DNA from 2 places in the Neoasaia chiangmaiensis genome. Region 2 is predicted to be linked to the other one. Evidence: predicted binding sites of a transcription regulator. Region 2 holds the regulator's gene; the other holds the start of a gene.
What was found. The regulator LexA, encoded in region 2, represses DNA repair genes until DNA is damaged. The targets are predictions, from matches to a motif close to TGTTCTANNTANGTTC.
Positions count from the first base shown of each region.

Region 1 (16,051 bases), 1.6 Mb from region 2:
GTATCCGCTTCCTGAAACGCATCATTGCCGATCAGCGCCGTCGGCACCTGTCCCGACAAACAGACTACAGGAATGGAATCCATCAGCGCGTCGACCAGACCCGTCACGGCATTCGTGGCACCCGGACCGCTGGTGACCAGCACCACGCCCACCCTGCCCGTCGAGCGCGCATAGGCTTCCGCGGCATGCACGGCAGCCTGTTCGTGCCGCACCAGCACATGCCGTATGCTATCCTGCTTGAAGAGCGCGTCGTAGATCGGCAGCACGGCGCCGCCCGGATAGCCGAAAATAACCTCGACACCCTGTTCGACGAGGACGCGCAGAAGCACCTCGGCGCCATTCAGCGCTGGTGTGTTCCGTTCATCCTGTCGTATCGACGCGTCCATTGATCGCACCCCTCTGGTTGAGCGGGCGGGTTTAGGCGGTGCTTAGACGCACGTCAATCGCTCATGTATGAAAATTTCTATTTTATCTGATTCTCTTTTCGAAAGTTGCGCAGACGGGTCGAATCTATCGCGCGAAATGTATGTGTCTTCGTCAGTTGCCAGAGAATGATGATTGAACCATGTCGCCTGTCGGCGCGTGTAGCGTCCCGTCGCCAGGACTGCCCGTTCCAGCGCTTCGTCCAGACCGATCGTCCCATGACGGTAAGCGATCAATTCCGGCACGCCATGCGCACGCATGGCTGGCAGGGCGGATGAAAGATCGCGTGCCATCAGGGCATCCACTTCCGCCAACGCTCCCTCGTCGAGCATTGTCCGGAATCGCTTTGCGATTGCCTCCCGCAACAAGGGGCGCGGGGGATCGAGACGCACGGCCAGAAACCGGCAGGGTGCAGGCGGCAGACCCGGTTGCTTCCGCCACCATGCCAGACCATGCCCCGTACCGCGCCAGACTTCCCAGGCGCGCGCAATCCGCTGCCCATCCGTGGCGCGAAGGCCGCTTGCCGTTTCCGGGTCCACTGCCGCCAGCCGCGCATGGACGGATGCCGCGCCCTCCACCTCAATCATCGTACGCGCTTCCTCCCGCGCCGATGCCCCCGGATCCGGCACTTCGACCAGACCATCCGTGAGTGCCCGGAGATACATGCCTGTGCCCCCGCACAGGATCGGCACAGCACCGGCACGCCAGGCAGTTGCCATGGCGTCAAGCGCCGCCGAGCGCCACCACGCCACACTGCCCGCCTTTTCCGCATCCAGCACACCGTAAAGCCGATGAGGGGCAGCGTTTTCATCGTGCTCCGACGGGCGTGCCGTCAGAACGCGCAAGTCGCGATAAACCTGCATTGAATCGGCATTGAGAACATGTCCCCCGAACCGCGTTGCCAGATTCAGCGCGAGCGCCGACTTGCCCGAGCAGGTCGGTCCCGCCACAATGATCGCGATCCGGGAGTGTGTCATGGCGCATCCCCTGCCATAATCGTCGTTAGTTTTCGAGCCCAGATGACCCTTCCTTATGTTTTGACTCTTGTCGCCAATCGTGAAAACGGCACACTTCCCACCGCGGTGATCGACGTTGCGCGAAACATGGTGAAGGGCGCCAAGCCCAACATCCTCTCGCCGGGCGAAGCGGTCGACATCCCCTGCCCCGCACCCGGTGCCGGCTCGCCGTCGGCAGCGACGCTGCGCGCAAGTTTCGCACGACATCAGGTCGACGCGCTGCTGCTGAAAAGTCGTGGACGCCGCAAGGCCGTGCTGGTTGCCGACATGGACAGCACGATCCTGAAGAATGAAACGCTGGACGATCTTGCGGATCTCTTAGGATGTGGCGACGAGGTGCGGCGCATCACTGAGGCGTCGATGAACGGCGAAATGGACTTCGATGCGGCGCTTCAGGCGCGCGTCGCGTTACTAAAAGGGAAAAACGCCGACACCCTGAAAAAAGTCCTCGAAAAGCTCGTCATTCAGGACGGCGCAAAAACGCTGGTCCAGACCATGAAAGCACATAACGCACGCACGGCGTTGGTCTCGGGTGGGTTCACCTATTTCACCCATCATGTTGCTGCGGCGTGCGGTTTCGATGAGCATCACGGAAATGAACTTGCCATACGGAACGGTGTCCTGACCGGAGAGCTGGCAGCACCAATCCTGGGCCCCAATGCCAAACTTCAGCATCTCGAACGCCTTGCGGCGGAACGAGGCGTCAAGTTAGGCGCCACGTTGACCACCGGTGATGGCGCAAACGATCTTCCCATGTTGAGAGCAGCCGGGCTGGGGATTGCATATCACGCAAAGCCACACGTTCGCGAGGAGATCGTAACGCAGGTCAATCATGCGGGCCTGCGTGCGCATCTTTTTGCACAAGGCTATCCAGCGCAGGCATTCGTTTCGTGATGTGACCTGCGTTGTCTGCGCATCTTGGATGCAATCAGGCCGTAGCGGTCAAAGCCTAAGGATTTGCCTTCCTCGATTATGCGCAAGCCCAGCAGCCCGCCGCACACGACGCACCTGACCGATCGGACAATTAATTCTTGCGCTGATCGACCGGTTCGGTCAGCATAGGAAAGATCTGAATGATCTTCCTGCGCTCAATTTGTGCGCCTTTCATATATCACGGACCCCTATTCTGATGCCTGACGACTTCGCCAACTCTGCTTCAAACCCGGAGGATGCGTCGGCAACGCAACACTTTTGTGCAAAGCGTCAACAGGTCTTGCGCGGCGCAGAGGCCGTTTTTCTGGAACATGGCTACGAAGGCGCGTCGATGTCCCAGATCGCGCAACGCGCCAAGGTCTCAAAAGGCACGCTCTACAATCACTTTGAAAATAAAGCCGATCTTTTTGCTGCGCTAATTGATGAACTCAGCAGACTCAAACTTGCAACGATGTTCGAGCGCATTTCAACGCCTGAAGGAAATTGTGCAGAAACACTTGTTACGGCTGCTGCTGAATTTATCACTATCCTAATTAGCCCAAGCCCGGTGGGCATGTATCGAATTATTGTTTCCGAAGCACCCAAATTTCCTCATCTGGCGGACATCTTCTGGCGTTACGGTTCCGGCATCGTATTGAGGAATATGTCGGCATGGCTTGAAAACGAGAGCAAAAAAGGCAATCTCGCGATAGATGACCCTGTTTTCGCAGCCGAGCAATTCTTCGCATTGTGCCAGACACGAATTATTCAACGTCGGCGACTAGAGCTTCCCGTTGATTGCAGCAAGGCGGCCATTCAAGAAGTTGCGCGAAAGACAGGGGATGCCTTTCTGAAAATATACGGTCCTGTCCAGTCCTGAACGTGGACTTTGCCACCAACAATCACCTCATGCTGGCACTACACTGCCATTCCGAAAACGCCGTCATGTCTTTCTGACTTTTGCTGAGCAACCTCTTTTGATTGATTCAAACCATCAATCATATCCCGATTGATATCTATCAAAGGTTGTAGATCGCTTGAGTCGTTTAACGCGGCATTGCTGAAATTCATGACCCACCCGCCCAGGCTAATCAGGTCTTTTTTCAATAAATCCGGCAAAAGATTGTCGGTCCGATCCACGCCGCGCGTCAAAATACTCCACATCATATAATTGATACGAAGCGCCGAACGCCGCTCGTCCACTGTGCCGGCATTGAGAAGAAGATTATTCGCTCTTTTAAAGGAGTCAATTTCGACATCCTTCGAAGAGAGACCACTGTCCGTCTGCCGGACATACCTCGAGACCGCGTAATTCAATTTTATGCCTTTATATCAAATTTGAATTTTCTCTGAAATACGGCTGCTCATTGAGCCGCCCCAATCGGCATTACCTCTCGAGGCGGCTTTGGTTGTTAGCCCCTGAAGAGACTCAATAGGGTTGAAGACTGTGAATTGGCAATTGAGAGCGACTGGATTGCAAGTTGTTGTTTTGTCTGGAGCGACGTCAGTTTGGCGCTCTCAGCAGCCAGATCCGCGTCGGTCAGCGCACCCACACCGGTCGTCAGCGCATTCGACAAACTGCTGACCGAGGTCTGTATCTGGGAGACCTGATTCGTGCTCGATCCAAGCGATACCGAAATCGAGCCCATTTTCGTAATAGCTGCCTGCACGGTCGCCAGTGCAATTTGTGACCCGCTTGCCGCCGATCCCGTCACATCCGTTGTCACGGCCGCACCCGATGAATCATTGAGTGTTTTTCCGAACGAAGGCAGATTGGATGTGCCATCAATATTGTTGCCGCTGATTGTCAGCGTATTGTTGGCATCCGCTGTCACCTGAAAGCCGGCGTTGGACATGGCGGTCGTCAACAAATCGGTCTGCGCCTGGGTCTGCGCTGAAATTTTCGACCCCGTCGTCGCGGTCGAGGGCAGAGCCGACGCCGATTTGGTGTTCACATCCACGACAACGGTCTGAGCCGTTGCATTACCATTCGCGTCGAAGGCAGTCGACGCGGTAAACGTCGTATTCCCGCTGGCATCCTTTGACGCGGTGATGGACGTTCCATTGCTGAAGGCATAAGTCGTATTGCCGCTGCTATCGGTCGACTGCTTGCTAAGGGTGACCGACGTATCCGTATCCGAAATCGTACCGTCAGTGCCGACCGTCAGATTTGCCGCCGTCGTAATGCCGATTGCCGAAGCCAGTTGAGCACCAATGGTGGCATTCGACGAAAGCCCGGTCGAACTGCCGGTTCCCCCATGATTATCCATGACGAAATTGTAGCTGATCGCCGGATTTTGTGCTGTGCCGGTGCTCGCCGTCGCAGCGGTATTTTTGATTTGCAGATTACTCGCAGCCGCAGTCGTTCCCGAATCCGCGTTGACGAACTGGTCTTTCCCCAAGTCGATGGAAGCGCCCTGCTGATTGATATTCAGACCTGCCAGCCCCAACCCTGCGGACGTGGCATTGAAGCCGCTCTGTGTGTAGAGCGTGCCGTTGACGTCCTGCGCCGTCGAGATCGACGTGTATTTCACCCCATTACCAGTGGCGCCGGAGAGAAGGTTGATTCCCTGCATCGTCGCGCTGTTGGCGTAGGAATCGATCTGCGACAGCGTATTGTTGATTTGCTGCTGCATGGTGTTGGCGTTGAAGCCATTCGACTCGGCGGTGATAATGCTTTGCGACAAACTCGATAGCGCCATCGAAATATTCGAGGCCTGTGTCGATGCCGTATTCAACACCTGGCCGGACAACTGCAAACCCGACTGAACACCCGAAAGGGCCGCAATCTGCGAATTCATCGACTGCGAGATCGCATAGACCGCGGGGTTGTCCGAGGCGGAATTGACATCCTTGCCGGTCGAAACCCTGTTCTGCGTCTGATTTAACGCTGCGGTCGTCTGGTTAAGGCTCTGAAGCGCCGCCATTGCGGCATTATTGGTGTTGATCGACAGGCTCATGGAATTTTCTCCGCTTTTGCAATTTTTTGCAGAGCCAGATGAGCATCGAATCGGTTAACAAATTCCCAACAGTTTTTACGATGCCGTGGGCCCACGCTTTTTTCTTTGTGTTTTCCGAATAAGAACATATGGTGAACTTCGCTATGAAGAAAACGCTTTCCGCTCGCCTCGCCATTCTTTCAGATGCCGCAAAGTATGACGCTTCCTGTGCGTCAAGCGGTGCGGAAAAACGCGACTCCCGCCAATCGGGAGGCCTGGGGTCGAATGCGCGCAGCGGTATCTGCCACTCCTACACGCCGGATGGCCGCTGCATCTCACTCTTGAAAATCTTGCTGACGAATTTCTGCATTTATGATTGTGCCTATTGCATCAATCGGTCCTCATCGAATGTTGAACGAACGAGATTTTCAGTCGAGGACGTGATTTTCATTACCCTGGAGTTCTACAGAAGGAACTATATCGAAGGGCTTTTCCTGTCGTCAGGGATCATCCGCTCGTCCGATTACACGATGGAGGAGATGGTACGCGTCGCACGCGACTTGCGGCTGAAACACAATTTTCGCGGATATATTCATCTCAAGACAATCCCGGACGCCGCGCCACATCTGCTGGAAGAAGCCGGACTTTATGCCGATCGTGTCTCGATCAATGTCGAGATGCCGACCGAAACAGGCCTTGCTCAATACGCCCCACAAAAACGGTCGTCCGGCATTCGGACGGCGATGGGAAACATGCGACAGAATATCGAAGCCAGTCGCGACAAGAGCCTTACCGGTCGGGTCGCACGCCGCTTCGCGCCCGGTGGGCAAAGCACGCAGATGATTGTCGGTGCCGATAGCTCGAACGACAGCGCCATCCTGGCCAGCAGCGCGTCACTTTATAGCGGATATCACCTCAAACGCGTTTATTATTCAGCTTTCAGCCCTATTCCCGAAGCATCCAGCCTTCTTCCGGCAATGCAGCCACCACTACAGCGCGAACATCGCCTGTATCAGGCGGACTGGCTGTTTCGCTTTTATGGTTTCGATTTTCATGAGATCACGGCTTCGCGTCCCGATGGGATGCTCGATCTCGACCTCGATCCCAAGCTTGCCTGGGCGCTGGATAATCGTGCGCTGTTTCCGCTCGATCTTAATCGCGCCAGTCGCGAAATGCTGCTTCGCGTGCCGGGATTGGGGCCACGTGCCGTCTCGGCCATTCTGTCCTCCCGCCGGCATCGTCAATTGCGCCTGGAGGATTTAAGCCGCCTGAACGTATCGCTCCGCAAACTGAAACCATTTGTTCATGCGCCTGGATGGTCGCCGAGCGCTCTGACGGATCGCCGCGACCTGCGAACACTGTTTCTGCCCCAGCCAAAACAATTGTCACTGTTATGAAATTCACCCTTACTCAAGCCGATAACGGTCGATTCGAAACGTGGCGGCACCAGGCGCGACAGGCCTTGCAGGCTCAAATCACGCCGGAACAGATCGAATGGCGGCTGGCCGGTCAGGACGAAATGCTGTGGTCGACCATGAACGAAACCGACCTCACCCAATGCCCGCCGGTCAGAACACAGATCACGTTGCGCCCCTCGACACTGAAGCTTCTGGAGGATGTCATTCGGCATCGCGATCCGGATCGCTTTACTCTCGCCTATCGACTGGCCTGGAGAAGCCAGGCGGAACCGAACCTGATGGCGATCAAGACCGATAGCGATGTCGTACGGGCATATCGCATGCAACATCAGGTGCGGCGCGATGCGCATAAGATGAAAGCTTTCCTGCGTTTTCGGGAACATCTTTCGCCCGCGGGCGATCGTCGCCAATTTCTGGCGTGGTTCGAGCCTGAGCACCATATTCTCGAAGTCGTTGCTCCATTTTTCACGGCGCGCTTCGCTGACATGGATTGGGTCATCCTGACGCCGAGAGGATCAATCGCCTGGGACGGCACCTCATCATCCATCTCACTGGAACTCTGCGCACAGCCCGCCATCAGCGATGACATGGATGCACTCTGGCTGACCTACTATGAATCGATTTTCAATCCCGCGCGCATCAAGACCAAGGCGATGCGCGCCGAAATGCCGAAACGTTACTGGAAGAACCTGCCTGAGGCGTCGGCCATTCCCCATCTTCTTGCTACAGCCGAGGCCCGTGTTCTGGCGATGGCCCAACAGACAAGCGGTGAAGCACCTGCATTTCACCAGCGTCTGACCGAACGGCAGGCACAGCCGGTCGATATCGGTAGCGACGCGATCGACCTGCCGTCACTCAGACACGATCTGACCGCCTGCCGTCGCTGTGCGTTGCATTGCCATGCCACGCAAACGGTGCCGGGCACTGGCCCGGATCACGCCCGACTGATGATAATCGGCGAACAACCCGGCGATCAGGAAGACCTGAAAGGAACGCCCTTCGTCGGACCCGCGGGTCAGGTGCTGAACGCCGCAATGCGGCATACAGGTCTGGACCGCCACTCGGCCTATCTGACAAACGCCGTGAAACATTTCAAATTTGCCCCACGTGGGAAACGCCGCATCCATCAGACGCCGACCGCGCACGAAGTCGATGCCTGCCGTTGGTGGCTCCGGCAGGAAATCGCCATCGTCAGACCATCGCTGATCGTAACGCTAGGCGCCACGGCGCTCAAATCACTCACCAACCAGACTCTTGCACAATCCCGCGGTCGTTTGACGATCATGGAGAACGGAACCGCACGGCTGGCAACCATACATCCTTCATATTTGCTTCGTCTTCCGGACGCGGAACGCCGCCAGTCGGAAGAAGCACGTTTCCATGCCGATTTGCAGCAGGCCTCCAAATGGCTGCGGGATCATGCCACGCGGGACTTCGCCGGTGCGGAAGCATGATAGATTTGTGAGAACTGCGTCAGAAGCTCTCGCGCCTCCTCGATGACGCTGTCCCAATCACCCGGTTGCGACTGTCGCAAAATGCGCATTCCAGGATACCAGGGAGTGTCGCTTCTGTTTTCCATCCACCGCCAGCAATTGTCGAAGCGGGATATCATCCAGACCGGCATGCCCAGCCCGCCCGCAAGATGGACGATCGACGTATCGACGGCAATCAACAGGTCGATGCCCGACAGACGTGCGGCCGTATCGGCAAAGTCCAGAATTCCATCGGTCACGTCCACGACCGGAAGTCCCGACGTCTCAATTTGTTCCCGCGCCGCACCTAACTGAAAACCTGCGAAACGCACGCCGGGAACGGTGAACAATGGCGCCAATCTGGCAAGATCGACCGACCGACGGCGGTCGATGATGTGCGCCCGCGCCTGACCCGGGCGCGGATCGCCTGCCCAGACGAGTCCGACGATCAGATCGGGCCATGCGGCATTGCCTGCCATATGGTTTCGGACCGCGTTTCCCTGCCGGACACGCTCAGTAAGCGGCACGCTCAAATAAGATGCGTCAGGAACGGAAGCGACAGTCAATCCGACGCGAAGCGGCAAACTCGCCAGCGGGCAATGAAAATCGAATGTCATCCAGGGCGTCAGCGCCGATACAACATGCGTGACGCCGACCACATCACTTAGCAAACGCACGAGCGGTTGAGGCACCTGAAGCGTGACCTCGGCACCCAGCGCCGCGACCGTGGACGCCAGCCGCACGAATTGCAGCGTGTCACCATAGCCTTGCTCGGCATGCAGCAGGATGCGGCGTCCCGACAAGTCCTCCCCTGACCATATCGGCGCATTGATATCGTTACGCGGTCGCTGGCAGTCGCGCCAGCGCCACTCATATTCCCGCCACCCCTCTTCGTACCGACCAGCCTTCAGAAATGCGGTTGCACGGGAAAACCGTGTCGCCGGATGCTCGGCGTCATGCCGTAGCGCCTGATCGAAAATCCCGATCGCGTCGGCTGCCCGGTCCAGATTCAGCATGGCATGGCCGAGATTGTGCAACGCCGCGTGCGTCTCGGGGCCCATTGCGAGCGCTTTCTCCGCAGCGCCGCGCGCCGCATCGAAATCGCCCAGCCCGGCCAGCGCGGAACTGAGATCGACAAGGTACAGCGCACGGGTCGGATCGTTTTCGATGGCCTGCCGAAGATAGTCGATGCCGGAAGCGAGATGCCCCTGAACGACAAGCAGGCATCCCAGCCGATGCTGGACCGCTGCGACTGACGGCGCGATCTCGAGACTGCCTCGATACAGCCTCTCTGCCTGATGCTGATCGCCGGCGGATTCGAAGAGCATACCCAACAGGAAATGCGCATGACCTGCCGATGGCAACGTCTCCAGTGCCCTTTGCCGCTCTGCAGTCGCTTCCTCCCCGCGCTTCAAAAGCTCGAGACATGCGATGAACAGCAAACGGATCGGGAAGTCATCTTTCAGCCGCAGCCGACGCTTCAACGGCGCGTATGCCTGGACAGGCTTTCCGGCCTTCATATGTGCTTCGCCCAGGATCGACAAACTCTCCCGGTCTTCGGGATCGTATGCAAGAACGCGCACGGCCATGCGACGCGCCGCAACGAACTCCCGGGCGGCAAGGTGGCAGCGTGCCTGATGTCGCATCGCATCCCGGTCAGACGCATTGGTAACGCTACAGTCATGAGGATTGCGCACGCGAGCCCTTCCCACCTTTTCCCATCGAAAGGGCAGTATGCCGGGCCCGGCTTAAATAACTCTTAATCGAAAAATGCCGTCATAATGATCGTTGCCCATGCCGCGCTGATTTTCAAACCGGCGACGATCCTCTACATCGCAAGACATGCAGGCGTGTTTCGATATGCCTGCGCCCTCCTCGTATTTTTTTTCTGAGAAGCCATGAACGTTTTCGCCGGTTTACTCGCCTCGCAGCCGGAGCCGTGCGCCCTTCGGGACGCCATTTCCCAGGCACGGCGCCTGCCGGAGCCACAATGCATGGCAGCGCTTCTCGAAACCGCCAAGCTGACGCCACGGCAAACCGCCGAGGCCGACGCCACCGCGCTGATGCTGGCGCAGAATCTCCGCACGCGCGGCGCGGGCAATGGCGTCGAGGCTTTGATGCAGACGTTCTCCCTCGGTTCGGAGGAAGGCGTGGCGTTGATGTGCCTGGCCGAGGCGCTCCTGCGTATTCCGGACGCCGCCACACGCGACGCCCTTATCCGCGATCAGATCGGACGCAATACATGGAGCGATTATATCGGGCGCAATCAACCCACGCTGGTGAACGCCGCCGCCTGGGGCATGTCGCTCACGAGCCGTCTGTCGGCCTCGCCGAACGGCCTGCGCGGCCTTGTCGCGAAAGGAAGCGCGCCTTTCGTCCGACAGGGAATCAACCGTGCGATCCGCATGATGGGTGGCCAGTTCGTCATCGGGGAGACGATCGCGCAGGCGCTCCGTCACAGCAGTACGCGCGAGCATGAAGGCTTCACCTATTCATACGACATGCTCGGCGAAGCGGCGCTGACCGCCGCCGACGCCGCGCGCTTCCGTCAGGATTATATCGACGCGCTCGAAGCCCTCGGCAGGCACGCGCGGGGGGATACACTTTACGAACGCCCCGGCCTGTCCATCAAGCTCTCCGCCCTGCACCCGCGTTACAGCCGCGCGCAGCGGGCGCGCGTGATGACGGAACTGGCCCCGATCCTGAAGGCCCTTGCCGTCCGTGCGAGGCAGTTGAACATCGGGCTGAATATCGATGCCGAGGAAAGCGAACGGCTCGAACTCTCGCTCGACCTGCTTCAATCCCTCTGCGAAGCGCCCGAACTGGCCGGCTGGAACGGCATCGGCTTCGTGGTGCAGGCCTACGGCAAACGCGCACCACGCGTTCTGGAATGGCTGATTGCCCTGGGCGCACGCACGGGTCATCGTCTGATGGTGCGACTGGTCAAGGGCGCCTATTGGGATAGTGAGATCAAGCGGGCGCAGGTCGAGGGACAGGACGACTTCCCCGTTTTCACGCGGAAACATCATACGGATATCAGCTATATCGCCTGCGCGCGCCAGTTGCTCGACGCGCCGGATTATATCTATCCACAATTCGCGACCCACAACGCACGCACGATCGCGACGATCCATGCGCTTGCCGGACCGCACTCTCCGGGCCGATATGAGTTCCAGTGCCTCCATGGCATGGGCGAAACGACCTATCAGCCTGTCGTTTCGAAACAGGGATTGAATGTCCCTTGTCGAATCTATGCGCCCGTCGGTGCCTACGAAACACTTCTGGCGTATCTGGTGCGCCGTCTGCTGGAAAACGGCGCCAACTCGTCCTTCGTCAATCAGGCCGCCGACGCCAACATGCCGATCGAACGTCTGATCGATGACCCGATCGACACCGCGCACGCCGCAGCGCTCCCGGGCAGCGCCAACGAGCATATCGCGCGCCCTCCTCAATTATTCGGGCCGGAACGGCGCAACGCGCTGGGCATCGATCTGACGGACGAGCCTACAATCCGCGCACTCAGCGCGACCCTGTCCACGCCCCGCCACTATCGTGCCGCGCCGACCGTCACCCCGGCAGCCACTTCCCCCCGGCGCGGACGGGTGGTTCATAACCCGGCCATCGGCGAAGACCATATCGGCGAGGTGATCGACGCGACGCCCGCCGACATTCTCGCCGCACTCGACCGCGCCGCGACCTCACCCATTTGGGCCGGACGCACGCCGGACGAACGCGCCACCCCGCTCGAGCGCGCCGCCGACCTGCTGGAAGGCGCTGATTACGAACTGCTCGGCCTGATCGTCCGCGAGGCGGGCAAAAGCTTCCCGAATGCCATCGCCGAACTGCGCGAAGCCGTCGATTTCCTTCGGTTCTACGCGGCCCAGATCCGGGCAACATTCGACAACGCCACACACACGCCGCTTGGGACGATCGTCTGCATCAGCCCATGGAATTTCCCGCTCGCCATTTTCATCGGGCAGATCGCCGCCGCACTGGCTGCCGGCAACAATGTAATCGCCAAGCCCGCCGAGGAAACGCCGCTGATCGCCGCGCGTGCGGTAGAACTCCTGCACGAAGCCGGTATTCCGCCCGACGCGCTGCAATTCCTGCCCGGCGACGGCACGGTCGGCGCGGCGCTGGTTGAAGACCCGCGCGTGGACGGCGTGATGTTCACCGGCTCCTCGGCTGTGGCCAAACTCATCAGCCGCCAGCTGTTCGGTCGTATCGGCCGCAACGGACAGCCCGTACCGCTGGTCGCCGAAACCGGCGGCCAGAACGCGATGATCGTGGATTCCTCGGCACTCCCGGAACAGGCTGTCGCCGATATCATCGCTTCCGCGTTCGACAGTGCCGGACAACGCTGCTCCGCCCTGCGCGTACTCCTCGTGCAGGAAGAATGTGCCGACCGCCTGCTGACCATGCTCTGCGGCGCCATGCGCGAACTGCGCGTCGGCAATCCGGCCCTGCTCGAGACGGATATCGGCCCCGTCATCTCCGCCGAGGCTCAGGCCCGCATTGACGACCATATCGACCGGATGCGCCGTGCCGGACGCAAGATCTGGCACACGGAACTCTCGCCGGACTGCGTGCGCGGTCATTTCATTGCGCCGACGCTGATCGAGATCGGACGCGTGGCCGATATCGGCGGGGAGGTTTTCGGCCCTGTCCTGCATGTGCGTCGCTTTGCACGGTCGGAACTCGACGGCGTGGTCGATGCGGTCAATGCCACCGGTTACGGCCTGACGTTCGGCGTGCACAGCCGCGTCCGCTCGACCATCGAGCGCGTTTGCTCGCGGATCAACGCCGGCAATCTCTACGTCAATCGCAACATGATCGGTGCCGTGGTCGGCTCCCAGCCATTCGGCGGCAATGGCTTGTCCGGAACCGGTCCCAAAGCGGGCGGCCCACTGACGCTTCGTCGCCTGCTATCGGCATGCCCTGCCTATTCGCCGCTCGTTCCCGGCAGCGTTCCGGCGACGGCGCGCTCATTACTGGCCTTCCTGGAAACGCGGGAGCCATCCGCTGCCCGCCGCGCGCGCGATGCGATCGGCCACGCATTGTGTGGCGCCTCACTCACACTGCCCGGCCCGGTCGGCGAGACAAACGTACACACGCTGATCCCGCGCGGTCCGGTCATCTGCGCGGCGGATAGCTGGCCAGCCGTTCTGGACGCCGTTGGCATCGCGCTTGCTGCCGGCAACACAGCACTCGTGGCAGCCCCCGATGCCGCGGTGGAATGGATGACACGCCTGCCGCCCTCGCTGGTGTCGCATATCCAGCGGATCGATCCGGGCGCGATCCCCGAATGCGCTGCGATCCTGATGGAGCCGCATTCCCCCACCGCCGAACAGGTAGCGGCAACCGTCACGGCACGCGAAGGCCGTGTGGTGCCGATTTACATGATCGAGGGCACGCGCCCGGAGTGGTTGCTGGAGGAGCGGGTTGTCACGACCAACACCGCCGCGGTGGGTGGCGATGCGGCCCTGATGGCGGTGTCCTGAGCCGAAATTCAGCCCGGCCGACGGGCGGTCAGCATCAGATGCAGGCCGCTATCGGCCATGAACGGATCTTCCGCCAGCGCCGCATCCCATGCCAGGAAGGCCGCCTCGTTTTCACGCATGGCGATCGAGCAGCCCTCCCGCCCCAGCGCGGCCGCGCTGACCACCAGCCCCGTGCACGCCACGTCCTCGAAGCCAGCCGCCAGAAACTCGCCGCATAATTCCGATCGATCGTAGAGATGAAGCGGCGTGACGACGTGATCCATTGTGTAGGACCCCTGCCGGGTGCGCAGGAATCTCAGCGCGTCCTCGGCCTTGCCTTTCTGGATACACTCCGAGACCAACGCACCGAGCGAATCCACCATGATCGCCACCTGCCCGCCGGGACGAAGCCAATCAAAAAACCGTCGAATGACGCGTGCCTGATTGTCACAATATTGCAACGAACCAATGGCGATGACGAGATCGGCTTCTGAATCGCCGATCCGGGCTGTTTCCATGTCGCTTTCGCATAAGATGAAAGCAGGACCGAACGCCCTGTCGTGCAGACGTTGAATCATCCCGGGCGCGTTTTCGATCCCCGTGACGTTGTGACCCCGCTTCAGGAAGCGAGCGCTCCAGCGACCCGTTCCACACCCCGCATCGACCACACGCGCACGCGGCGGCAAGGCCAGTTGGCTGACAATATGCCAGCCAAGAATGTCGTAGGCCTTGCGGCAGAGGTTCGTCTCGAAGCTCGAGTCGAACGGACAAGCCGCCGCCGAATAGGCCATTTGCTGGGAGATATCAGGCGGCAACGGACCTACTCGCATGATCGAAGCGGCGTATCGTCGTCAGAACGCGCGTGATCGCAAGGCGTCCGACGTCGTTTTGCCACAGCCACAAACCGTTGACCTGCCCCGAGAAACTGCGCTCTCCCCCCATTTCCGGCGGAGGCCGATAGCCCGCCGCCAGACCGATGCCATACAGACCGCCGATTTCCACGCCATCGCTGTCCAGCAGACCGCAAGCGGGATTGACCATCGGCGCATCGGCCACTTCCGACCGCAAGGTAATCGGCAATCCGTCGACGTCACGCAGCGCGACACCGGCGGGACGATAACCCAGGCACGCAATCACCAGATCCGCCTGCTCCAGTGTCTCCCGGACGGCGTGATCCGTTCCGTCCACGATACGCTGACAGACGATCCGTTTCTCCACCGCCGCAACATTGATCCCCAGTATCTGCTTGATTAATTCGCGCGAGTCGAAACGAAAACCACCGAAGCGATGAACGAACCCGCTGACGGGACAGATGTCATCATCGTCGAATGCTTCATAACCGTCGGCCGCTGCCGCCTCTCGGCTATGATAGAAGACCGAGAGCGGGCGCCGATGCAGTAGCGTAATGGCGCCAGGCATCGCCCTGTCGCCCAATGCCTCCAGGGCATATTTCGCGCAGGACATCGCGCTGGTCGAACCGCCAACGATGGCGATACGGGGCGTTTCCTTCCCTGCCAGCCGCGCCATGGCGCGACGGAAACCGTCATGACTGAGGAACTCGTCCGACTGCACCAGCCGCGCGTCGCAAGCCGGCAGCAACGGCCTGCCCCCGACCGGAATATGGCGCAGGCGCTCGCGATCCTGATTGGCCCCGGTCGCCACCAGCGCCGTCAGGCACCGCACATGCTCGCGCCGGTCCCCTGCATGGCTTTCAAGAGTGGCAATCCAGCTACCATCCGGTTGTTTCTGCAATTCACGCACTTCGGTGCGGAGCGCAACCCGTCCCCGAGGCGATGCCGCAATCAGATCGGCAAGCACGCGCCCCACCATCGCCAGAAAGCGCCCGGCTTGCTCCAGAGGAATGCACCCCGCGCCTTTTTCCGCGATATCACGTGCGATCTCCGTCTCGGCAAGGGCAGCCAGCTCGGGTACGGGGCAATCACGCACGCAGGACACGAATGTCTCGGCAGAACTGTCGGAGCGAATAATGTAGTTGCCAATACGACCGGCACCGGCATGGGCTGCCCGATCGACCAGAAAAACGCCCCGTTCCAGCACTTCGCCCAGCGATCCCGCCTTCGCGGCCGCCAGAAGCGGCGCAAGCCCCGCCGGACCGGCTCCGACAATCACCAGACCGTATGTCCCTTTCGACATCGGGCGCAACGTCTCGATCGCGTTCATCAGGCAGCCCTCTGATCGGCGGGGTTGGACAGGACGCACTGATGCAATGCCGTCACGACACGCTCGACGATGGACGTCGTCATATCGGTCCACAAAGGCAACGAAAGAATACGCGCCCCGACGTCATCGGTCACCGTCAGATCATCCGCTTCACATTGCGCCCTGAAATAGGGCTGCTGCATCAGATGAGGAGAGAAATACGCTCCCGTT
Region 1 covers NZ_CP014691.1:2,842,389-2,858,439, reverse strand. The annotation lists gene ilvB (biosynthetic-type acetolactate synthase large subunit) at 1-386, opposite strand, end outside; gene miaA (tRNA (adenosine(37)-N6)-dimethylallyltransferase MiaA) at 429-1,400, opposite strand; gene serB (phosphoserine phosphatase SerB) at 1,443-2,333, shown strand; gene A0U93_RS13535 (TetR/AcrR family transcriptional regulator) at 2,569-3,231, shown strand; gene A0U93_RS13530 (flagellar biosynthesis regulator FlaF) at 3,270-3,668, opposite strand; gene A0U93_RS13525 (flagellin N-terminal helical domain-containing protein) at 3,764-5,311, opposite strand; gene A0U93_RS13520 (putative DNA modification/repair radical SAM protein) at 5,455-6,687, shown strand; gene A0U93_RS13515 (UdgX family uracil-DNA binding protein) at 6,684-8,162, shown strand; gene A0U93_RS13510 (tetratricopeptide repeat protein) at 8,126-9,877, opposite strand; gene putA (bifunctional proline dehydrogenase/L-glutamate gamma-semialdehyde dehydrogenase PutA) at 10,079-13,681, shown strand; gene A0U93_RS13500 (class I SAM-dependent methyltransferase) at 13,690-14,475, opposite strand; gene A0U93_RS13495 (FAD-dependent oxidoreductase) at 14,465-15,841, opposite strand; gene A0U93_RS13490 (DegT/DnrJ/EryC1/StrS family aminotransferase) at 15,841-16,051, opposite strand, start outside.
Region 1: a site for LexA is predicted at 5,434-5,449, ahead of A0U93_RS13520 (putative DNA modification/repair radical SAM protein). Genes of this name have one in related genera too.

Region 2 (16,051 bases):
ATCGCGGCCCCGAACCGATGCGATGCTTTCCGGATGAAACTGCACACCGTGCACAGGCCAGTCTCGATGCCGCACCCCTTGTATCACGCCGTCCGAACTGCGCGCATTCACGAGGAGCGTTGCCGGAATGGAAGCCGGATCAAGCGTGAGGCTGTGATATCGCGTCGCCTCGAACGGATCGGGCAATCCACGAAAAACGCCGGTCCCGTCATGCGCCATGGCATCGACCTTGCCATGCATCGGCATCGGTGCCCGCACAACCTTCGCCCCGAAGACCTGACCAATCGCCTGATGCCCCAGGCACACGCCCAGAACCGGCACATGCGGCGCGGCGCGTTCAATCAGTTCGCAGCAAATGCCGGCCTCGTTCGGCGAACATGGTCCCGGCGAAATCACGATGGCTGAAGGCTTCAGCGCCATCGCCGCGTCCACGGTCAGCGCATCGTTCCGACGCACATCGCACTGCACGCCCAGCGTGCCGAAGTGATGCACGAGATTGAACGTGAAGCTGTCGTAGTTGTCGATCAGCAGAATCATGGCCACAAGATGGCGCTGGAATCTCGCAAGGTCAAACGCCGTTACACACGACGCTGCGTTTTTGCCTGTTCCACAGCCACTTCGGCAGCCCGAAACAGGGCCCGCGCCTTCTGGCGCGTTTCCGCCTCCTCAGCCGCGGGCACGCTGTCCGCCACGACACCGCAACCCGCCTGCACGAACATCCGGCCATCCCGCAGCACGGCCATCCGCAGCCCGATGCACGTATCCATGTCGCCATTCGCACCGAAATAACCGATGCAGCCGGCATACGGCCCGCGTCGTGTGGGCTCCAGCTCGTCGATGATCTCCATCGCCCGAATCTTCGGTGCGCCGCTGAGCGTCCCCGCCGGGAACGCCGCCGCCAATGCATCCACCGCATCGCATTCCGGCCGCACACGCCCTTCGACGGTGGAGGATATATGCATGACGTGACTGTAGCGCTCGATCACGAAACTGTCCGGCACCCGCACCGATCCCAGTTCGGCCACCCGCCCCACATCGTTGCGCCCCAGATCGATCAGCATCAGATGTTCGGCGCGCTCCTTCGGGTCGGCCAGAAGATCGGCCTCCAGCGCCACATCCTCGGCCGCCGTGGCGCCGCGCGGACGCGTTCCCGCCAGCGGTCGCACCGTCACCTGCCCATCGCGCAGCCGCACCAGGATTTCCGGCGACGACCCGACGAGCGAAAACCCGTCCATCTCGACCAGAAAAAGGAACGGCGCGGGATTGATTCGCCGCAACGACCGATAAAGCGTCAGGGACGACAACGGGAACGGCGTGTCGAACCGCTGGCTCGGCACGATCTGGAATGCGTCACCCGCCGCGATATAGTCCTGTGCCCGGCGCACGACCGCCTCGAATGCAGCGGGCGTCATGGTGGAGGTCGGCGCCGCCAGTTCGAAACCGTCCGGAACATGCGCCACCTCATCGACCGGCGCCGAAGCCAGCGCCGCCCGCGCGCGCGCAATCAGGGCCTCGGCCTGCGCACGATCCATGCCGCCCCGCCGCAGTGGCACGGCCAGCACCAACTCGTCCCGAACCGAGTCGAAAACGGCAAACAGGCTGGGGCGGATCATCACGCCTTCTGGCAGCCCTGCATCATCCCGCGGCGCATTCGGCAGATGTTCCATCTGCCGCACCATGTCATAGCCCAGGTAACCGAAAATGCCGCCGATCATCGGCGGCAGTCCGGTCGGCAATGTCATCTGGCTTTCACGATGCAACTGCCGGAGAGATTCCAGCGGCGGCGTTGCAACGGGCTCGAAATGCGAACTTTCCCTGCCGGGCGCATGGTCGATCGACACTTGCCCATCCCGGCATTGCCAGACCATGTCCGGCAACATCGCGATGACCGAATACCGGCCACGTGCGGCACCACCCTCCACACTCTCGAACAGAAGCCGATAGGGCCGCGCGTCATCCACCGTCGTCACCAGCGTCGACAGGCACATATAGGCGCCGACCGGCGTCAGCAGATCCGCTGCCTCGGTGACATGGACGACGGCGGGCGCATCGGTCATGGCGCGGCGCCCGCGCCAGTCGAATCGATCACGCGTTGCAGGAGCCCCATGTTCGGCACCGGCTTCACGCGCTGCTCCAGTCCACGCACGAACGTCATCGGGATATCGTTCTGCATCGACTGGCGAAGCTGAGGCTCCAGCCGGTCCGTCAGTTCCTTCGTCGTCGCCGCATCCGGCGCACGCACGCCCGTCACGGTCACAACATAATAATCGTCATCCACATTCAGCATCGCGGACTGACCGACAGGGGTGCCGAGCGCCAACTGCGCCAGTTCCTGCGGAATGGCCGCCGGACGAACGCGCGAGAAGGAAACACCGGATTGCAGCATGGCGGCGTCCGGCGTGTTGGCCACCGCCCTGGCCACGCCACCCGATTGCTTCGCCTTGTTGAAAAGTCCCGCTGCCTGAACATCCGCCGCATGACGACGCGCCGCGTCGGTCCAGGCGGACGCAACCTGATCGTGCACCGAATCGAACGGCTTGACGGCGCCCGGCTCCACCTGGTCCACCAGCACCGCGAACGCGCTGCCTTTCGGACCCTGCACGATGCTTGGCTTCGCATTCTGCGGCTGCGAGAAAATCCGCGCCACAATCGCCTGCCGCAATGCCGCATCGCCCGGCAACGGCGCGGGCTCGCCCTCCTTCGTCATGCCCTGCGCATCCAGCGAGCCCTGTGCCGGGACCGCGCCGATATCCGCCGGAACATGCTCGAGATCCGCACTGCCTGCCACGGCATCCTGAAAACGCGCCATCCGGGCGGAAAGCACCTGCGGAGCCTGCGCCTTCGCCACTTCCTCGCGGAGAGCGTCCTTCGCCTGCGCAAAGTCGACATTATGCGGTGCCTTGATGTCGATCACGCGGAAAACGACCCAGCCCGTCTCCGTTTTCAGCGGTCCCTGGATCTCACCCTGCGCCGCGCCGAAGGACGCCTTCGCCAGCTCCGGATTCGGCACGTCGGACTGACGCGTATCCGGCAGGGAGACCGCCGCCGCATCGTGATTGTCCTTCTGCACCGCGTCCCAGCTTGCGCCGCTCTTCCAGTCCTGCACCGCCTGCTGCGCCTTGGCCTGATCCTGGAACGTCAACACCTCGAGGCTGCGCGTCTCGGGCACATGGTAACGCTGGGACTGAAAATCGTAGAGCCGCTTGAGATCGGCATCCGGAATATCGATGGAACGCGCAACGGTCTCGGTCGACAACACCACGACCTTGGCATGGCGATACGCCGCCGTGCGGAATTCCCACGGATGATTGTCATAATAACGATGCAACTGCGCATCCGTCGGGGCCGGCGGCGCCGCCATCGCTCCTGCATTGACGCGTACCACATCCAGCACATGCTGCGCGGCATCGAAATCCAGCAGACGGTGCAGGATGGTCGACGGCACACGGACGGTGTCGCCCATACCATCCAGCAGACCGCGCACGGTGATGTCGTCACGCACCATGTCCAGAACACGCCGTTCCGTCAGTCCCGCCTGCGCCATGCGCTGGTCGAAAACCTTCCGGTCGAACTGCCCGTTCGCGCCATGGAAATACGGCATCCCGAACACCTCGTCGCGTACAAGCGCGTCCGGCACATGCATGCCGTTCCGATCGGCTGCCAGCAGAACTTCCTGCTGCGTCACCAGGCGCTGCAACACCTCGCGCGCCACCTGCGCCCGCTCGGCCTGCGGAATCTGCGACGGATCGCTAACGCCCATCTGCTGCGCCATCTGCGGCAGTTCCGAGCGGATACCGCGCGACAGGTCGTCCGCCGTGATGCGCCGCTTGCCGATACGGGCCACCGTATCCGCGTTCGTTCCACCCAGATTGGTGAAGATATCGCCGACGCCCCAGCCAATGAACGCCAGGAAGATCAGAAAGGCCAGGATGCGCCCAAGCCAGGAATCGACAAACACGTGACGCAGGGCAGAAATCATGCGGGCTCAAATCCGAAATGCGGCAAATTCAACCAGACGCCTCCTTTCCCGAAAGCGCGAATGGCCGCGCACCATAGATAGACCGATGCGACTTGGCCAGAAGCCACGGCACGGACGGTCATATATTGCAGAGTTTCTCACGTCTGCGTGTCACATGCGCCTCAAAGCTTGAACGTTCGGACCTGCGATGGCACGGACAAACCGATCAGGACCGACGCTGCCTCAGGGCGGCTCGGACAGGCAACAGAGGAATTGGCGCGATGCCCCAGCAGCCGGACGACGGCACCGTAGAATCTCCGCCCCGCGATCGGACGATTCGTCGATGCCTGATAGCGGGCAACTGGAAAATGAACGGGCTCTGCGCGCAGTCCCGCTCTCTGGCGGAGGCCCTGGCGGATGGCTCGGAGGATCTGCCGCCGTTCATCGACCTGACCATCTGCCCACCCTTCACGCAGATTGCCGCCGTAGGCGACATCCTGGCCGGCAGCCGCATCCGGCTCGGCGCGCAGGACTGCCACGTCGCGTCCGCCGGCGCATTCACCGGCGACATCTCCGCCGCCATGCTGGCCGATCTGAATGTCCGATATGTCATCGTCGGCCATTCCGAACGGCGCCTGCACCATTTCGAAACGGACGAACTCGTCAACGCCAAGGCGCGCGCCGCCATCGAAGCCGATCTCACCCCGATCGTCTGCATCGGCGAGACGTCGGAAGAGCGCGACGCGGGCATAGCGCATGAACGTCTGAGCGCCCAGATCGCCACCTCCCTGCCCGCGAACTTCCGTGGCGTCGTCGCCTATGAGCCCATCTGGGCGATCGGCACGGGCCGCACGGCATCGATCCAGGAAATCGAGGAAACCACCGCGCATATCCGCGCCGCCGTCGCGGCACATCTGGAAACGGATGACAAATCGGTGCCGATCCTGTATGGCGGGTCCGTCACGGCCCGCGATGCCGCGTCGATCCTGTCCATCAACTCGGTCGGCGGCGTTCTGGTCGGCGGCGCCAGCCTGGCCGCGGATTCGTTCCTCGGCATTGCCCTCGCGGCTCAGGAAGCGCTCTCCTGATACCTCGCCTTCTTGCCGAAAGACCCGCATGACCACCCTGCTGCTCGTCCTCAACCTCTTCGTCACCATCGCCCTGATCGCCTCCGTGCTGATCCAGCGCAGCGAAGGCGGCGGCCTGGGCATCGGTAGCAGCCAGGGCATGGGCTCGTTCATGACCGGGCGCGGCACGGCCACGCTGCTGACCCGCACCACCTCCGTGCTCGCCGGCATCTTCATGATCCTTTGCCTGCTGCTCGCCGTGCTCAATCGCGGCGCGTCCTCCGGCGCCGGCGGCAAGGACATCCTGGCGCAGCCCGCCGCCCAGACGGCACCCGCGCAACAGGCACCGGCGCAGCAGGCACCTGCCCGGCACTAACAGTCGCGCGATCGCCACGGTTGCGCCGAATCCGACGCAACCGGCTGCATCGGTTGTTCCCTCCCGCCGCGTTCCAGTGTAGGACAGCCGTCCATGACGCGGTTCGTATTCATCACCGGCGGTGTGGTTTCCTCTCTGGGCAAAGGCATCGCCTCGGCGGCGCTGGCCGCCCTCCTCCAGGCACGCGGATACAAAGTCCGCATGCGCAAGCTGGATCCCTATCTCAACGTCGATCCGGGCACGATGAGCCCGTATCAGCACGGCGAGGTCTTCGTGACCGACGACGGCGCGGAGACGGATCTCGACCTCGGCCATTATGAACGCTTCACCGGCGTCCATGCCCGCAAGGCCGATAACGCGACGACCGGGCGAATCTACTCCGAGGTGATCGCCCGCGAACGGCGCGGCGACTATCTCGGCGCCACCGTGCAGGTCATTCCGCACATCACCGATGCCATCAAGGAAGCCGTCGTCGCCGGGACGGAAGGCTACGATTTCGTCCTGGTCGAAATCGGTGGCACCGTCGGCGACATCGAAAGCCTGCCGTTCCTTGAATCCATCCGCCAGTTGCGCAACGATCTCGGCCACGCACAGACGATGTGCGTCCACCTCACCCTGCTGCCCTACATCCCGGCCGCCGGTGAACTCAAGACGAAGCCGACCCAGCATTCGGTCAAGGAGCTGCAGAATGTCGGCATCCAGCCGCAGATGCTGCTCTGCCGCTCCGATCGCCCGATCCCCGCCAACGAGCGGCGCAAGATCGCCAATTTCTGCAACGTGCGCCCGGAAGCGGTAATCGCCGCACTCGACGTCGACACCATCTACGCCTGCCCGATCTCCTATCATAAGGAGGGCATGGACAAGGAGGTCCTGCGCTATTTCGACCTGCCGACCGAGGGCAGCCCGGATCTGAGCCGCTGGGAGAAGATCGTCGATGCCCTGCGCAGCCCGGAAGGCGAAGTGCGCATCGCGGTCGTCGGCAAGTACACGGCACTTCTGGACAGCTACAAATCGCTGATCGAGGCCCTGCTGCACGGTGGCATCGCCAACCGCGTGAAGGTCAAGCTCGACTGGGTCGAATCGGAAATCTTCGAGAAATCCGAAAGCGCCCTGATGCAGCTTGAAAACGTCCACGGCATCCTCGTGCCGGGCGGCTTCGGCGAACGCGGATCAGAAGGCAAGATCGAAGCGGTCCGCTTCGCACGCGAGCGCAACATCCCGTTCTTCGGCATCTGCTTCGGCATGCAGATGGCCGTCATCGAATGCGCACGCTCCCTTGCCGGACTGCCCAAGGCCTCCTCCACCGAATTCGGCCTGACAGAGGAGCCACTGGTTGGCCTGATGACGGAATGGGCGCGCGGCAACGAACTGCTGCGCCGCCGCGAACATGGCGAACTCGGCGGCACGATGCGTCTGGGCGCCTATCCGGCCAAGCTCGCGGAAGGTTCCCGCGCCGCGACCATCTACGGCACGACCGAAGTGCGTGAGCGCCATCGCCACCGCTATGAGGTCAATGTTCACTATCGCGAACAGCTCGAAGCCACCGGCCTGCGCTTCTCAGGCATGTCGCCTGACGACGTCCTGCCGGAAGTGATCGAATACCCCGATCATCCGTGGTTCGTGGCCGTGCAGTATCATCCCGAATATCTGTCGAAGCCCTTCGCGCCGCACCCGCTCTTCGCGGGCTTCGTTGAAGCCGCCGTCAAGAAAGCCCGCCTCGTATGAGCGACATCCATATTGGCACACTGGCCGTCGGCAATAGCCGACCCTTCACCCTGATCGCCGGGCCGTGCCAGATCGAATCCGAGGCCCATGCCGTCGAAATGGCGTCGGCCCTGCACGAACTCTGCCGCGATCTCGGCATCGGGCTGATCTACAAAAGCTCGTTCGACAAGGCGAACCGCACGTCCCTGAACAGCCAGCGCGGCATCGGCATGGCCAAGGGCCTCGAAATCCTGGCCCGCATCCGCGAAACATTCGGCTGCCCGGTCCTGACGGACGTGCACGGTCCCGAACAATGCCGCCCGACCGCCGAGGCGGTGGACGTGTTGCAGATTCCGGCCTTCCTCTGCCGCCAGACCGATCTGCTTCTCGCCGCCGGTGAGACGGGCGCGGCCATCAACGTCAAGAAGGGCCAGTTCCTCGCTCCGTGGGACATGGCCAACGTTGCCGCGAAGATTGCGTCCACCGGAAACGAGCGCGTCATGCTCTGCGAGCGCGGGACCAGTTTCGGCTACAACACGCTGATTAACGACATGCGCGGCCTGCCGATCATGGCGCAGACCGGATATCCGGTCGTCTACGACGCCACGCATTCCGTCCAGCAACCTGGCGGCCTGGGGGGCGCATCCGGCGGCCAGCGGGAATTCGTGCCCGCTCTCGCCCGTGCCGCGCTGGCCATCGGCGTGGCGGCCGTGTTCATCGAGACCCATCAGGAGCCCGACAAGGCACCGAGCGACGGCCCGACGATGGTGCCGCTGCACGAAATGCGCGCCCTTCTCACCCGCCTGAAAGCCTTCGACGCCCTGAGCAAGCAGACATCCTGATGCATGACAGGCGCCACAGCTATCAGGTCACCGTGACATGGACCGGCAATCACGGCCATGGCACGACGTCATACCACACGTACGGGCGCAATCATGACATCGCCGCCGAAGGCAAGGCGACGATCCACGGTTCAGCCGATCCGAGCTTCCGGGGTGATCCGACCTGCTGGAATCCGGAAGAGCTTCTGCTGGCGTCGCTCAGTGCCTGTCACAAACTCTGGTATCTCGGCCTCTGCGCCGGAGCGGGCGTCAATGTTCTCGCCTATGTCGACGATGCCGAAGGCACCATGATCGAGTCGCCCAACGGCGACGGCAAATTCGCGAACGTGACGCTGCGCCCGCGTATCACGCTGGCCACCGATACGGATCTGGCACGCGCGACGGCATTGCATGAGCAGGCGCATGCCCATTGCTTCATCGCCCGCTCGGTCAACTTTCCGGTTCTCTGCAAGCCCGTTTTCGAAACGGCCTGATTTCAGATCGCGTAGTTCTCAAGCGGCATCAACAACGCCGCGCCCAGGCAGAGCACCGCCACCGTGGTGAGCACCAGCCGCAGCATCATGTAACCCGGCGGCAGCGCACCGCGACGGTAAGCGGCGCGCTCCACGGCGATCGTCGCCAGAAATCCGGCGATCTCCAACGCCAACCCGGCCCGCACATGCCAGACCACGCCGGCATAGAGCGCAAGCCAGGCCCAGAGCGACGGCACGACGCCCCATAACAGCCGCTGCCGATCCAGCTTCTGCGTGCCCGATCCCGACATGATCGCCGGCGGCTCCAGCGCCAGCCCCCAATGCACCGCCCCCAGGAATGACAGGATAGCGCCGCCATAGGTCAGCATGGCCATACCCAGCCGCGGCACCGGTCCCAGCGTGCCGGCGAACAGGATCGCCACCGCCAGTCCGACGAAGGGAATCAGACCACCCAATCCGAGGACGATGGCAAGCAGCGGCAGTCTTTTCACGATATCGATCCTTCAGGCCTTCGGGACCCTGATAGCAGTTGACAGAAACGCAGTCACAACGCCTTGTGGCGCGGCAATGCGGATCGCCTTCCCGCACAACGGCTTAACAGGCGATCCGTATCATACAAAATGCGTCCAACCGGTAAGGGAGCATCATCATGAGCGCCATCGTCGATATCGTCGCGCGGGAAATCCTCGACAGCCGCGGCAATCCCACCGTCGAAGTCGAAGTCGAACTGTCCTCCGGCGCCAAGGGGCGTGCCGCCGTGCCGTCGGGCGCCTCCACAGGCGCGCATGAGGCCGTGGAACTGCGCGATGGCGATATGTCCCGCTACGGCGGCAAGGGCGTGCTGAACGCCGCCGCCTTCGCCGAAGGCGAAATCCTCGAGACGCTACAGGGCGCCGAATCCTCGGACCAGATCGCCATCGACAATGCGATGATCGATCTCGACGGCACGCCGAACAAGGCGCGCCTGGGCGCGAACTCGATCCTCGCCGTCTCGCTGGGCATCGCCAAGGCCACGGCCCTTGAACTTGACGTCCCGCTCTATCGCTATGTCGGCGGCGTGTTCGCCCACACCTTGCCGGTACCGATGATGAACATCGTCAATGGCGGCCAGCACGCGGACAACCCGATCGACATTCAGGAATTCATGATCCAGCCGGTCGGCGCACCCACCATGATGGACGCCGTGCGCATGGGGTCCGAGATCTTCGCCAAGCTGAAGAAGAACCTCGCCGCCGCTGGACACAACACCAATGTCGGCGATGAGGGCGGCTTCGCGCCGAACCTGAAATCGGCCGACGAAGCGCTGGGCTTCATCGCCAGGTCGGTGGAAGCCGCCGGCTATCGTCTGGGTGAGGACGTCACCTTCGCGCTCGATTGCGCCGCGACGGAGTTCTACAAGGACGGCCGCTATAAAATGGACGGCGAAGGCAAGGATCTCGATGCGGGCGGCATGGTCGCCTATCTCAGCGACCTCGCCGCCCGCTACCCGATCGTCTCGATCGAGGACGGTCTGGCGGAAGACGACTGGGAAGGCTGGGTGGAACTGACCCGCGCGCTCGGCAAGAAAATCCAGATCGTGGGCGACGACCTGTTCGTCACCAACACGGAGCGTTTGCGCCGCGGCATCGAGGAAGGCGCCGCCAATGCGCTCCTGGTGAAGGTCAACCAGATCGGCACCCTGACCGAGACGTTGCAGGCCATGGAAACCGCCCATCGCGTCGGTTATGCCTGTGTCATGAGCCATCGCTCGGGCGAGACGGAAGACTCGGTGATCGCCGACCTCGCGGTGGCGACGAACTGCGGTCAGATCAAGACCGGTTCGCTCTCGCGCTCCGACCGCACGGCGAAGTACAATCAGTTGATCCGTATCGAGAACGAACTCGCGACGGCCGCCCAGTATGCCGGTCGCACGATCCTGCGCCGCAACTGAACGATAACGCCGGCAGCAAAACAAAAAGGGGGAGCCGATCGGCTCCTCCTTTTTTATTCAACGCGTCACGTTATCGAGCCGCAACGTCATGCAATAAGCACCGCCGCCCGACAGCATGAAGGGCTGCAACGGCACGCCCGATACCGTGTATCCAAGCGCCGAGAGCCGCTCGACCAGCGAGGCCGGGGGCGCCGCCATGATGACCTGATCGTCGAAAGCAACGGCATTGACGCAGAAATGCCGCGCATCCTCCTCGGTGGCCACGATACGCTGCTCCGGCGGCACGATCGCCGCGATCCGCGCCTGCGTCTCGGCGGAGAATGCGGGCGGATAATAAAGAACCTCACCACGCGGCAGAACGTGGAAACAGGTATCGAGATGGTAGAAACGCTCCGTCACCAGCGGAAGGCGCTCGACCCGGATACCGAACGTCTCGGCAATGACCGCCACGCTCTCCTCGACCGATCTCTGCCCATAACCGACCCAGGCGAAACCCCGGCTTCGGTCCCACAGACAGTCCCCCGCGCCTTCCTGAAGAAGGCCGTCGGGCAGCGGCACAATCTCCGTCAGCGTGCCGTCGGCAACCATGTCCTCGAAAATTTTCTGGAAATATGGCTCCTCGCCACGTCGTTCGGAGAACCGGAAGCGTGCGGGCAGAACCCTGCCATCGAACACAATACCGGCATTGGCCGGGAACACCATGTCCGGCAGTCCCTCCTGACCGGACACAACCGTCACCTTCGCGCCGGCACGCTCCAGGGCGGCATGCAAGGCGTTGAAACCCCGTCGGGCACCCTGCGCGTTCTCGGCTGGATTACGGGCCCAAAGCTCAGGGTCCATCCAGGGATTGATGGCATAGGAAACATCGTAATGTCCGGGATCGACCAGCAGAAAATGGGGCCTCATTGACTATCCTTTGAGATGTTTTTGCTCATCATCCGATATCGACGCCCATGCGAGACATTCTTTGCGCCCACGGCATGGTTTGCGTTATGACATGAACAGGCGACCATTCGCCAATATCCGCCTGGTAGGAAAAGAGACCTCGTGAAAGTCGTCCGCATGTTTCGGCGCGCCGTGCGCGCGATCGTCCCCCCGGCCCTTTTCCTCGGCCTGACCGCCTATTTCGGCTGGAACGCCATGCAGGGCGACCATGGCATTCATGCCTATCACCAGCAGCTTCAGCTTCGGGAGCAGGCCCTCCAGGCCCAGCGCGACGCCAACGATGAACAGATCGTCTGGAAACGTCGCGTCGCCAGTCTGGACGAGCGGGCGCTCAACGCCGACATGCTGGACGAACGGGCGCGTGCCATGCTCAACCTTGCCCGCACCGGCGATCTCGTGATTCCCTACGGGCCGCACGACAAACTTTACTGACCCCGGACATAAAAAAAGCGGCCCCGAAGGACCGCCCTTTTCGGTTCCGCAAGCGCAGGGCTTACTTGATCTTCGCTTCGCGGAAAGCCACGTGCTTGCGCACGACCGGATCGTACTTGCGCACTTCCATCTTGCCCGTCGCCGAGCGGGCGTTCTTCTTCGTCACGTAGAAATAGCCCGTATCCGCCGTCGAAACGAGACGGATCTGAATGACGTTGGTCTTGGCCATGGGAACCTCGAAGCTGCTGATGTCGCTGCGCGCGACAGGGACGGCAGCGTTGATGAAAGTTGGGCGCAAAATGCTGATACAAGGGGCTCAGGTCAAGTCTTTCCGCACGCCATTGACCAGGAAAACGTCAAATTCGACCGGAAAATGACTTGCGAGGACCGAAACAGGAACCTATGTAGAACAAACCGGTTATTGACTGCCATTCCGACTCGGACCGGTTTGCCGCAGGAGCATCCATGCTGACCCGCAAACAGCACCAGTTGTTACTCTACATCGACGACCACCTCCGCCGTACCGGCTTTTCGCCCTCTTTCGACGAAATGAAGGATGCGCTGGAACTGCGCTCCAAATCCGGCATCCATCGTCTCATCTCCGCATTGGAAGAGCGGGGTTTCCTGCGCCGCCATCATCATCGTGCCCGCGCGCTGGAAGTCGTACGCCTGCCCAATACCGAGACGGCAGCTTTTACGCCTAACGTCATTCAGGGGGACTTCTCCGCCCGTCTCAGCGGCGTGGCCAACGACGGCGTCGCCCCCACAGTGTCCCTTCCCCTCTACGGCAAGATCGCAGCCGGCCTGCCGATCGAGGCACTCCGCGACAACGGGACACAGATCCAGGTCCCCAGCACACTGGTCGGCCACGGAGAGCATTATGCCCTTGAGGTTTCCGGTGATTCGATGATCGAGGCCGGAATCCTCAATGGCGACACCGTCATCATCCGCCGTGACGACACGGCCGAGAACGGCCAGATCGTCGTCGCCCTGATCGATGGTGAGGAAGTGACGTTGAAGCGCCTGCGCCGCCGCGGTAACGCCATCGCACTGGAACCTGCCAACGCCGCCTACGAGACGCGTATCGTGCCCGCCGATCGCATCCGCATTCAGGGCCGCCTCATTGGCCTGTTCCGTCATTACGAGTGAATGCTGGCGCCGCGGCTCAGTGCTGCGGCGCTGCTCCATCCTTGCGAACCGAAACAGTACCGTCCGGCGCGATGAATGTACTCGTGCCGTCGCCATTGGGGATGACGATCGTATCCTTCCGCGGCGTGGCGCCGTAATGCCGGGCATTGTCCGGCACGGTAGATGGCAACTCCGGCGTTGACGGTATGCCCGCGCCGGAAAAGTCATGCACGCCATGGCGCATGTCGTCGGTCTCACCAGCGCTGATCGACTTTCCTTCCGGCATCTGCTGTCCGTCCTGCCCCAGCGACCCGCCTTCCGTCATGTTGCCGTAATATGTATTGGGATCGCCGAGCGACGCGGCGATGCCGCCATGGCTGTTTTCGACGTCACGCAATGTCGGCAGCGGCTGCGGTGCCCCAGGCCAGATATTGCCGGGCTGCGCCAGTATCGGCATCGCCTGAACATCATGACCACGTGCCCGTTCGAGATTTTCCGAGTCGCCGCTCGGCCCATTCGGGTTCTCGCCAGGCAATGTTGCCGTATCGTGAAGGAATTTGCCGAAACCGGAACATCCGCTCAAAACGATAGGCAGTATCAGCAGAGCGGCTTTCCGCATGTCATGCTCCCACTATTTGCAGTCATTTACTTACCGGCACAATTCGCCGGGCGCCAGAGAGCAGTAACAACAATCATTGCAAACAGTCAGGGTGCAGGCTTTGCGGCTGTTGTCTGCCGGACGCGTCCCGTCATCCGCGCAACACCGGCCGTCAGATAGCCCCAGCCACTCACCAGTGTCGGCCCAACGGAAATCCACAACAACACGCCACCGATCGTGCTGACCGGCAGGAACGAAAGGCCAATCAGTCGCCCGGTGGAATCGCCCGCCAGCAGGAAGCCGATCGCCACCATCTGAATGCCGGTCTTCCATTTCGCCAGACGCGTGGACGGTAACGTCGCCCGTTGCGACGCCATATATTCCCGAAGACCGCTCACCAGTATCTCACGCAGCATGATGACGATGGCCGCGAACAGCGAGCCCGCCGCCAGCCTTCCGTAACCGGCAAGCGTGAGCAGAAGCGCACCGACCAGCAACTTGTCGGCAATCGGGTCCATCATGCGGCCAAGATCGGAATTCTGGTGCCAGCGCCGGGCCAGCATACCATCGAGATAATCCGTGATGCAGGCCGCGATATAAATCAGGCAGGCCGCCAGATCCGCAACCGGCTGCCGAATCGCCACAAGCGCCACCAGGATCGGGATGGCGGCAATGCGAAGAAGTGTCAGAACATTCGGCAAGTCCGTCAGCATGGTTCGATCCTAACGCATAACCCTACCGTCGGATACCACGGATCGCCGGGCCGATACCCTTTCGGCAGGCATCACTTTTTTTCTTCATGCTTCAGCACCGCGCGTCCATTCCGGATGAAAATGGCCATAAATCGTGCGTGCCGTCTCGGAATTGATGCCCGCCACATCAGCCAGTTCCTGCAATCCCGCCTGCTTCACGCCGCGTGCCGACCCGAAATGGTTCAGGAGCGCCCGTTTGCGCGCCGCGCCGATGCCGGGAATCGTATCCAGCTCCGATTGACGCAAACCTTTTGAACGCCCGGCCCGGTGCGTTGTGATCGCAAAGCGATGCGCCTCGTCCCGCAGTCGTTGCAGATAATACAGAACGGGATCGCGCGGCGGCAGCTGGAACGGCTCCCGCCCCTCCATATGGAACCATTCCCGGCCTGCATCGCGATCCGGCCCCTTGGCAATCGCCACCATCGGCACATCCGTCACACCGAGACCCGTGAGGATTTCCCGAACGGCATTGAACTGCCCCAGCCCACCATCGATCAGCAACAGATCGGGCCAGTCCTCCGGGCGGTCGCCATCCTCCGTGCGCGCACTCTTGCCGAAACGGCGCTCCATCACTTCGCGCATCATGGCGAAATCATCACCAGGGGCCATGTCGCTCCTAATCAGATATTTGCGATAGGCGCGCTTGTTGAACCCTTCCGGCCCACCGACGACCATCACACCGTAAGCGTTCTGGCCCATGATGTGCGAGTTGTCATACGTCTCGATCCGGCGCGGCGTGTCCGGCAGGTCGAACAGCGTCGCCACCCCCTCCAGCAACCGCCGCTGCCCCGCACTCTCGGCCAGACGCCGTTCCAGAGCCTCGCGCGCGTTCAGTGCCGCATGGTCCAGCACGTCCTTTTTCTCGCCGCGCTGGGGTCGTGCGATCTCGACCTTTCGCTCGCGACGGATGCTCAACGCTTCCTCGATCAGGGCCTGCTCCGGCAGGTCCGCATTGACCAGCACGAGCGGCGGTGGCGGCTTGTCATCGTAGAACTGCAACAGGAACGCCGACAGGACATCGCCCGCCGCCTCGTCCTCCGCCTGCGCCGGGAAGAAAGCACGATTGCCGTTGTTGCGACCGCCTCGAATGAAGAAAACCTGAATGCAGGTCTGGCCCGCTTCCTGCCAGACCGCCACCACATCCGCATCCTCGATCGTCGTCGGATTGACGATGCCGGAATTCTGCATGCTGGCAAAACCACGAATCCGGTCGCGAATGGCCGCCGCACGCTCGAACTGCAGCGATTCTGCGGCCTGCTCCATCTGCACGACCAGTTCGCGCTGCAACTCCGTGTTCTTGCCCGACAGGAATTGCCTGGCCTGTTCGACCAGCCCGGCATAGTCCTCCTGCGAGATACGGTCCACACAGGGGGCGGAGCACCGGCGGATCTGATACAGCAGGCAGGGCCGCGTGCGGCTGTTGAAGACGGAGTCGCTACACGAACGCAGCAGAAAACTCCGCTGAATGAGATTGAGCGTCTGGTTGACCGACCACGCCGACGCGAACGGCCCCCAATAGGTCGCACCCTTCACGGGCTTGCCCCGCTGTTTGGTGATCTGCGCGAACGGGTGGTTCTCCGTCAGCATCAGCCAGGGATAGGACTTGTCGTCGCGCAGCAGGATGTTGAAGCGCGGCTTCATCCGCTTGATGTAATTGGCCTCGAGCAACAGCGCATCCGCTTCCGTATGCGTCGTGACCACTTCCATCGTCACGGTCGAGGCGATCATGAGCCGCAGGCGTTCCGGCAACTGCTGCGGCCGGGTATAGGATGTCACGCGCTTCTTCAGGCTGCGCGCCTTGCCGACGTAAAGCACTTCTCCCTTGGCGCCCAACATGCGATAGACG
Region 2 covers NZ_CP014691.1:989,340-1,005,390, forward strand. The annotation lists gene A0U93_RS04715 (anthranilate synthase component II) at 1-537, opposite strand, end outside; gene trpE (anthranilate synthase component I) at 579-2,057, opposite strand; gene A0U93_RS04725 (peptidylprolyl isomerase) at 2,054-3,979, opposite strand; gene tpiA (triose-phosphate isomerase) at 4,240-5,046, shown strand; gene secG (preprotein translocase subunit SecG) at 5,075-5,401, shown strand; gene A0U93_RS04740 (CTP synthase) at 5,495-7,126, shown strand; gene kdsA (3-deoxy-8-phosphooctulonate synthase) at 7,123-7,947, shown strand; gene A0U93_RS04750 (OsmC family protein) at 7,947-8,420, shown strand; gene A0U93_RS04755 (DUF3429 domain-containing protein) at 8,423-8,911, opposite strand; gene eno (phosphopyruvate hydratase) at 9,070-10,350, shown strand; gene A0U93_RS04765 (dimethylarginine dimethylaminohydrolase family protein) at 10,408-11,256, opposite strand; gene A0U93_RS04770 (FtsB family cell division protein) at 11,413-11,727, shown strand; gene rpmG (50S ribosomal protein L33) at 11,789-11,956, opposite strand; gene lexA (transcriptional repressor LexA) at 12,193-12,876, shown strand; gene A0U93_RS04785 (hypothetical protein) at 12,893-13,474, opposite strand; gene pgsA (CDP-diacylglycerol--glycerol-3-phosphate 3-phosphatidyltransferase) at 13,561-14,166, opposite strand; gene uvrC (excinuclease ABC subunit UvrC) at 14,251-16,051, opposite strand, start outside.